Regions from separate parts of the Arthrobacter sp. Y3221159 genome, predicted to be linked through region 1. Evidence: riboswitches for the same ligand, from Rfam matches in the RefSeq annotation. Region 1 holds a riboswitch; each other region holds the start of a gene.
The links. Region 1 has a riboswitch for cyclic di-AMP ahead of AC5RT3_RS13420 (C40 family peptidase). Riboswitches for the same ligand answer to the same signal wherever they lie in the genome.
Positions count from the first base shown of each region.

Region 2: it holds a riboswitch for cyclic di-AMP, as region 1 does, so the genes downstream of both, AC5RT3_RS16585 (LysM peptidoglycan-binding domain-containing protein) here and AC5RT3_RS13420 (C40 family peptidase) in region 1, are expected to answer to the same signal.
Region 3: it holds a riboswitch for cyclic di-AMP, as region 1 does, so the genes downstream of both, AC5RT3_RS04320 (aggregation-promoting factor C-terminal-like domain-containing protein) here and AC5RT3_RS13420 (C40 family peptidase) in region 1, are expected to answer to the same signal.

Region 1 covers NZ_JBNHFC010000012.1:25,507-27,675, forward strand. The annotation lists gene AC5RT3_RS13415 (M23 family metallopeptidase) at 10-831, shown strand; cyclic di-AMP (ydaO/yuaA leader) riboswitch at 960-1,138, shown strand; gene AC5RT3_RS13420 (C40 family peptidase) at 1,209-1,892, shown strand; gene AC5RT3_RS13425 (NlpC/P60 family protein) at 2,053-2,169, shown strand, end outside.
Region 2 covers NZ_JBNHFC010000017.1:70,525-72,693, reverse strand. The annotation lists gene AC5RT3_RS16585 (LysM peptidoglycan-binding domain-containing protein) at 135-992, opposite strand; cyclic di-AMP (ydaO/yuaA leader) riboswitch at 996-1,166, opposite strand; gene AC5RT3_RS16580 (aggregation-promoting factor C-terminal-like domain-containing protein) at 1,447-2,169, shown strand, end outside.
Region 3 covers NZ_JBNHFC010000003.1:49,359-51,527, reverse strand. The annotation lists gene upp (uracil phosphoribosyltransferase) at 1-123, shown strand, start outside; gene AC5RT3_RS04325 (glyoxalase superfamily protein) at 169-543, shown strand; gene AC5RT3_RS04320 (aggregation-promoting factor C-terminal-like domain-containing protein) at 606-1,340, opposite strand; cyclic di-AMP (ydaO/yuaA leader) riboswitch at 1,346-1,505, opposite strand.

The DNA of each region.
Region 1 (2,169 bases):
TTCTTGTCCATGCAGACCTCCAGGGGGCGCCGCCGCGCCGCTGGCCCCGCTTCGGCACCGCGCGTCGCCGAAGTCATCCACACGGAGCGCCCCCGCGATCTCCACCGTGATGCGCGGCGCCGTCGGGGTCCGTTCCGGCAAATCACCGAGTTCGCCTCGGCGAGCGGCATCGGCCAGAAGGCCGGCATGGCACTGGCTGCCACCGGTCTGGTGCTCACCGTGACTGTTCCGGCCACCAGCCCGGTCATGGCCACCGACGGGGCGGGCCTTGCGCCTGTTGCGGCCACCGCTGTGACCCCGCAGCCCGCTATCTCCGCCGAAGCCGGAGCGGAGATCGACTTCAGCCGCTCGGCCGTAGTGACCCAGGCGGATCCGGACGGCAAGCTCAAGCAGCTCCTGAGCGCCCAGTCCGCCGGCGCTGTTTCCCGCGCCGCATCCACCGGAAGCCTGGGCGCCCCGCTGGCGTCGCTGACCACAGCCTCGCCCTTCGGTTACCGCGTCAGCCCCATCACGGGTGGTTCCGGCGACTTCCACCGCGGGCAGGACTACGTTGCCCAGTGCGGGACCTCAGTTCTCGCGGCCGCCACCGGCACCGTGACGTTTGTAGGCTGGCACCAGTTCGGCGGCGGCAACCGTGTGGTGATCGACCACGGAAACGGCCTGGAGACCACGTACAACCACCTGTCGTCCTTCAATGTGACTGAGGGCCAGACGGTCTCGCGCGGCGAGGTTGTGGCACTGAGCGGAACCACCGGAGCCTCCACCGGATGCCACCTGCACTTTGAGGTGCAGGTCAACGGCGAAGTAGTGGATCCGACGGGCTGGCTCTAGTCAAATGGTTGCTGACTCTCGAATTGACGTGACCAGCCGTGACCTGAATGTGACATTCGGTCAAAACTCCTGTACCGTCTAACTCGCGTCAACTTTTCCGAAGTTGACGCTCTTGTGCGGATTGCCTAACTCTGCCACCGCTCAAGGTCCGTTCGCATTTCATCGTCTGGCAGGGGCGGGGGAACCAATTTTGGCCTTCTTCACGGAAGGCCTTGGGGTTAAGTCGCAAAGCTTCCTTGAAGCGGCGCGGCCGGGTGACTCCCATCCGAATCCGACAGCTCACCTCGCAGGCATTGGGAGAGGCTACCTTCGTGTCTTCACGCCATAATTCTGCGCGCCACCGTGCGCAACCGGTCCGTACCAACCCTTTGGACGCCGTGTCCAAAGCTGTTAGTGCCAACGCCGGGACAGTGGGTCGCCAGGCAGCTGTTGTTGCAGCCGCTTCCGGCCTTGTCCTTGCCATGGGTCTGCCGGCCACCGCGGACACCACCGCCGGTGTCTCCGCTTCCACCGAGTCCGGTTCCGCGCAGACAGCACTTGCAGTCACCGCAGCACCTACCGCCACCGTTTCCTTCGAGCGCCCGGTGGTCACCACCGTCGCCGCCCCCGTTGTTGAACGCGTGACCGTGCAGTCAACCTCCGACGACGAGGACGAAACCGCCACTTCCGCCCAGTCAACCGCGTCAACCGCGGCAGAAAAGGTTGTTGCGACCGCCGCTTCTGCGGCCACCACCGGCCTCGCGGCCATCGCCTACACCGGCATTGGCAGCCCCTACGTCTGGGGTGGCACCAGCCCCACCTCCGGTTGGGATTGCTCGGGCTTCACCCAGTGGGTTTACGCCCAGGCCGGCATCAGCATCCCGCGCGTGAACGCATGGACCGCCATGACCCCCACCTCCACCCCCCAGCCGGGTGACCTAGTGATGCAGAACGGCGGCGCACACGTCGGCATCTACGTCGGCAACGGCATGATGATCAGCGCACTCAACCCCTCCCAGGGCACTCTGCTGCACTCCGTCGCCGCTACCGGCACCTCCTCCTTCTTCACCCTCGCAGGCTAATAGTTCTTGGGGCTTCGGCCCCGGGAACTATTTCTTTGCCCGCACTTTTTCGCTAAACCACCATCCCCGTTCGGGGCGCGCCGACGTACCCCCAAGATGCCGGCGCGTCCAAAACTCTCGGGTTGCCCACAGGCCCCGAGGTAATCGAAAGAGAGAACTGATGACTACTCGTGCTACCGCACGGCACCGTGCCGAGGTCACCAAAACCAGCTCGATCGCCGTCATTGCCAAGGCTGTGGGCGACAACGCCGGCGGCGTAGGTCGCCAGGCCGCCGTG
Region 2 (2,169 bases), on a different contig from region 1:
CAGGCTGCGCCGCAAAGTGGCGGGGGGTCCCGGTGGCAACACGTTAACACGGCAAGGGCGGCAGCCGGGGTCTTCCCGGCTGCCGCCCTTATGTGCGCAGCTCTTGGTGCGGCTGCTTCAGTTGCGCGGGGTAACTACGCTACCCGGACGAAGGAAGCTCCGCCGAGCCAGCTGATGGAGTGGACTTCGGTCTTGTAGCCGTCCACGCCGCCGCTGACAACCTGGCCGTCGCCGGCGTACACGCCCACGTGGCCTGCAGTGATCACCAGGTCGCCGGGGGCGGGGGTGCCCACGGTGGTGCCGTACTGGTAGAACTGGCCGGGAGCCAGGTCACCGACGGACTTGCCGACGGAGCGGAGGGCCTTCTCCACCATGGCGGTGCAGTCCTGCTGCACGCCCAACTGGCCGTAGGCGGAAGCCAGGATGGCTGCACCCGTGCCGGTGCCGGTCGCGGCAGGTGCGGGGGCCGGGGCCGGAGCCGGGGCAACGGCCGCGGAGGCATAGTTCATGGTGGAGCCGGTGTTCGCCAGGGCAGGTGCGGCCTGGGCAGGAGCAGCGGCAGGTGCCACGTAGCCGGCGCCCGGAATGGTGATCTGGTCACCGGGGTAGATGATGGTGGAGATGTCCAGGCCGTTGGCGGCCAGCACATCGTTCAGGCTGACGCCGTGAGCGGCCGAGATGGCGCCCAGGGTGTCTCCGGAAACCACGGTGTAGACGTTGCCGGCGGCAGGGGCTGCGGCAGCGGGGGCAGCCACTGCGGCTGCCGGAGCGCTGGACGCCTGGACGCTAGCGGTTTCGGTGGTATCCGGGCCGGTCACGCCTGCATGGGCGGGAGCTCCAACACCGAACGCAATGCCGGACGCAGCGGCAACTGCGAGCATCGGACGGCTGAGCGTCCGTGCCTGGGACTTTGCGGAAGCAGCCAAGCCCTGGAGCGCGATTGAGCGGGCCGGAGTTGCGCGGTGACGGGCGGTAGGGAAATTTTTTGACACGTGTGATCGCCTCTCCCATGCCTGCGGGGTGAGCTGTCGGGTTCGGGTTGGAGATACCCGGCCGAAGGCAACCGCCCACAATGGACGGAGGCGCTATCGACTTAACCCCAAGGCCGTAACGGCCGTGGAAACTTGGTTCCCCCGTCCCTGCCAGCTGGAAAGCGATTGAATCCCGGGTCAGTGGCAGGGCTCGGCATACTGATGGGAATGTCCCGATTGGGAGGGACACCTGAAGACCATAACCCGGCCCCGGAGCAATTGTCACGTTTGGGTAACATACGAGGCGCTTCTATCAAATTAAGCAAACGTCTGGAGGTACTAGCACACCTTTCTGACCTCGCGTGATATTTTGCGGCTGGCGTCGCCTGTTATTTATGTCACAAACTTATTAAGGTAGCGGCGGGAGGTCGCCCAACCCTCAACCTAGTGTTGAAACCCGCTAAGCTTCGGAGCTATGCGCCTGATCGGAAGCATGTTCAAGCCCCCGCTGCTGGGAGGGCTGCTGGCACTTGCCCTGGCCGGCCCCGCTGCCCTGCCTCCGGCGGCCGCGGATGAGACTCCGCCGGGCGGGTACCCATCGTGGGAAGACGTTCAGAAGGCGCAGCAGTCTGAAGCCGGGAAGGCGGCCGAGATCGAGAACATCACAGGCCTGCTTCAAGGCCTGCGGTCCGAGTCCGAAGCGCTCGGGACGGCCGCCGTGGCATCCGCAGCCGACTATGCACTGGCGGATGCCGCCCTGCAGTCCGCAACGGCCAGGGTGGATGCCCTTGCAGGCCAGGCTGCCCAGGCGGACGCGGAGTTGCAGCGGCATCAACAGGCCGTTGGTGCGCTGGCCGCCAGATCGTACAAGACCGGCGGAACCACCATGGGATTCTTTGTGGCACTGGAAGCTTTGGAGAACAACAGCATCCACGGGCTCAACGTCGTTGAGGTGGTGGGAGCCAAGACCGCGGATTTGGTCAGCCGGGCGGAGGCCGCCGGCAAAGCCACCGCTGCGCTGGCGGAGCAGGAAAAGACCGCCAGGGCGGAGCGCGAACGCCTGTCCGGGGAGGCGAAGGCCAAGCTGGACACTGCCCGTTCCGCCCAGGACGCGGTGGCCCGGCAGGTCGCCGAAGAGCAGCGGCGCAGCGGAGAGTTGACCGCGCAGCTGGCGTCCCTCAAGGGCACGACGGCGGCG
Region 3 (2,169 bases), on a different contig from region 1:
GAACTCGCGGACGCCAACGTGACGATTGTCCTGGCATCCATCGACGAAAAGTTGAACGACAAGTCCTACATTGTTCCCGGGCTCGGGGACGCGGGCGACCGCCTGTACGGCATCGCCGGCTGAGGTTCAAGCCTTCCAAGACAAGGGGTGCAGCCGTAGCCTGAGCCCATGGACTGGAAACTTGAACTCGTGTTTGTCCCTGTGTCCGATGTGGACCGTGCCAAGGATTTTTACGTCAACAAGGTTGGCTTCAACGCCGATTTCGACCAGCGGCCCACCGACTCCATCCGCTTCGTCCAGCTGACTCCGCCGGGCTCGGCCTGCTCCATCTGCATTGGTGAAGGACTTACGGACGCCCCTCCGGGGACCGGTTCCAACCTCCAGCTGGTGGTCAACGACATCGAAGCCGCGCACCGCCACCTCAAGGAGAACGGCGTCGACGTCAGCGACGTGGACGTGCAGGACTGGGGCCACTTCGTCTACTTCGCCGATCCGGACGGCAACAGGTGGGCGGTGCAGTACATCCCGGGACGGGACTCTTAAGCCCAAAAATCACCGGCCCTCACGCACGGACAGCGTGAGGGCCGGTGAAATTCAGCAGCGGCTTAGTACCAGTTGTTGGCGTAGTGGAAGTTCAGCGCGCCACAGGGGGACTGGTAGCGCTCCTTGATGTAGTTCAGGCCCCAGTTGATCTGTGTGCGGTAGTTGGTGAGGTAGTCCGCACCGGCGCTGGCCATCTTCTCGGCGGGCAGGGACTGGACGATGCCGTAGGCGCCGCTACTGGGGTTGGTGGCCGTGGTGGTCCAGTCGGATTCCTTGGTCCAGAGCGTCACCAGACACTGCATCTGGTCCTGGGCCCAGCCGTAGGAACCAAGCTGGCCGGCGGCGTAGGCCTGCGCGCCTGCCGGGTCGTTGACCGCGACGACGGGAGCCGGCTCGGGTGCAGGAGCCGGCTCGGGTGCAGGTGCCGGAGCGGGCTCGGGTGCCGGAGCAGGCTCAGCCGCGGGGACGGGCTCCGGCGCGGGTGCGGGGGCCGGCTCGGCGGCCTGGGGAACAACGTTGATTTCGGCGGGGGCGGGAGACTCGGCCGGGTGGGACCGGATCTCGCTCTTTTCGATGCTCATCTGCGCATCGGAGTCCGCCGCCGTGGTGCTTGTGGTGGACGCCGCCGGAATAAAAGCATTTGTCGCCTGGCCGGCGGCGCCGAGGCCTACCAGCAGCGCACCGGACGTTGCGAGGACCGCGGCACGCTTGCCGAGGGTGAACTTCTTGCCTTCCGAACGCTGGGAATCGCTGTCGGAACCCTGTTTCGGGCGCGGTTTAGCCGGGAATGTAAACATGATGAATCGCCTCTCACACCTGCGGAGTTAGCTGTCGGGTTCGGATGAGGGCATCCGGCCGCACGGAAATATCACGTGCTGGCTTAACCCCAAGGGCAAATCAGTGCCCGGGACGGTGGGTCCCCCGCCTCTGCCTTCGATCAAGCGGAATCCGGGAAGTGGCAGAGCTTGGCGTCATCCGGATATACGGCCCGAACGGGAACCGTACCCAATCGACGCTACAGGAGTTCAGCGCTTAAGTCACATTTAGGTAACGGACATCACGATGACGGCGCGTCGACTTGTGCCAGTCGGCGCATAAGGGCAGGTGGAGGGCTATGCGTCTGGCCCGGCTGTGATGCGGCCGTGACCTTCCCTTCGTGGGCCTGTCTATTCATTGCGTTGGACAAGTCCCGTCCGCTGGTTCCCTCCGCGGCCGAGGCCGGCCTCTTCACCCAAACGGGGCGGTCCTGGGCGGCGTCCATCGCGATGAGTAACAGCGCCTGGACCTCCGGTGTGGGCGGGCGGAGCCTGCGCGGCAGTTCAAGCCGTCGAACTTGGGAGCATCGCATCCAGTGGTCACAGTCCATCGACCGTACATACGGCGCTCGCGGCCGGGAGGTATTCGGCCCGGACGCGTGGGCCAGGTGCAGGGAGCGGAGTTGATCCTGGGCCTGCGGGCCGATAAACGCGGGCTTGCGGGAAAATTTCTTCCCTTGCTCCGCGCGCCGCTGGACACGCGCCGGGGCAGTAGGGGGCGATTTTGGCAATTCGCACTCACTTGAATAAAAAACTTCGCGGAGTCGCCTTTCGCGAAGAATATTCTGCCAACAGCCCTATTTGTGGCGGC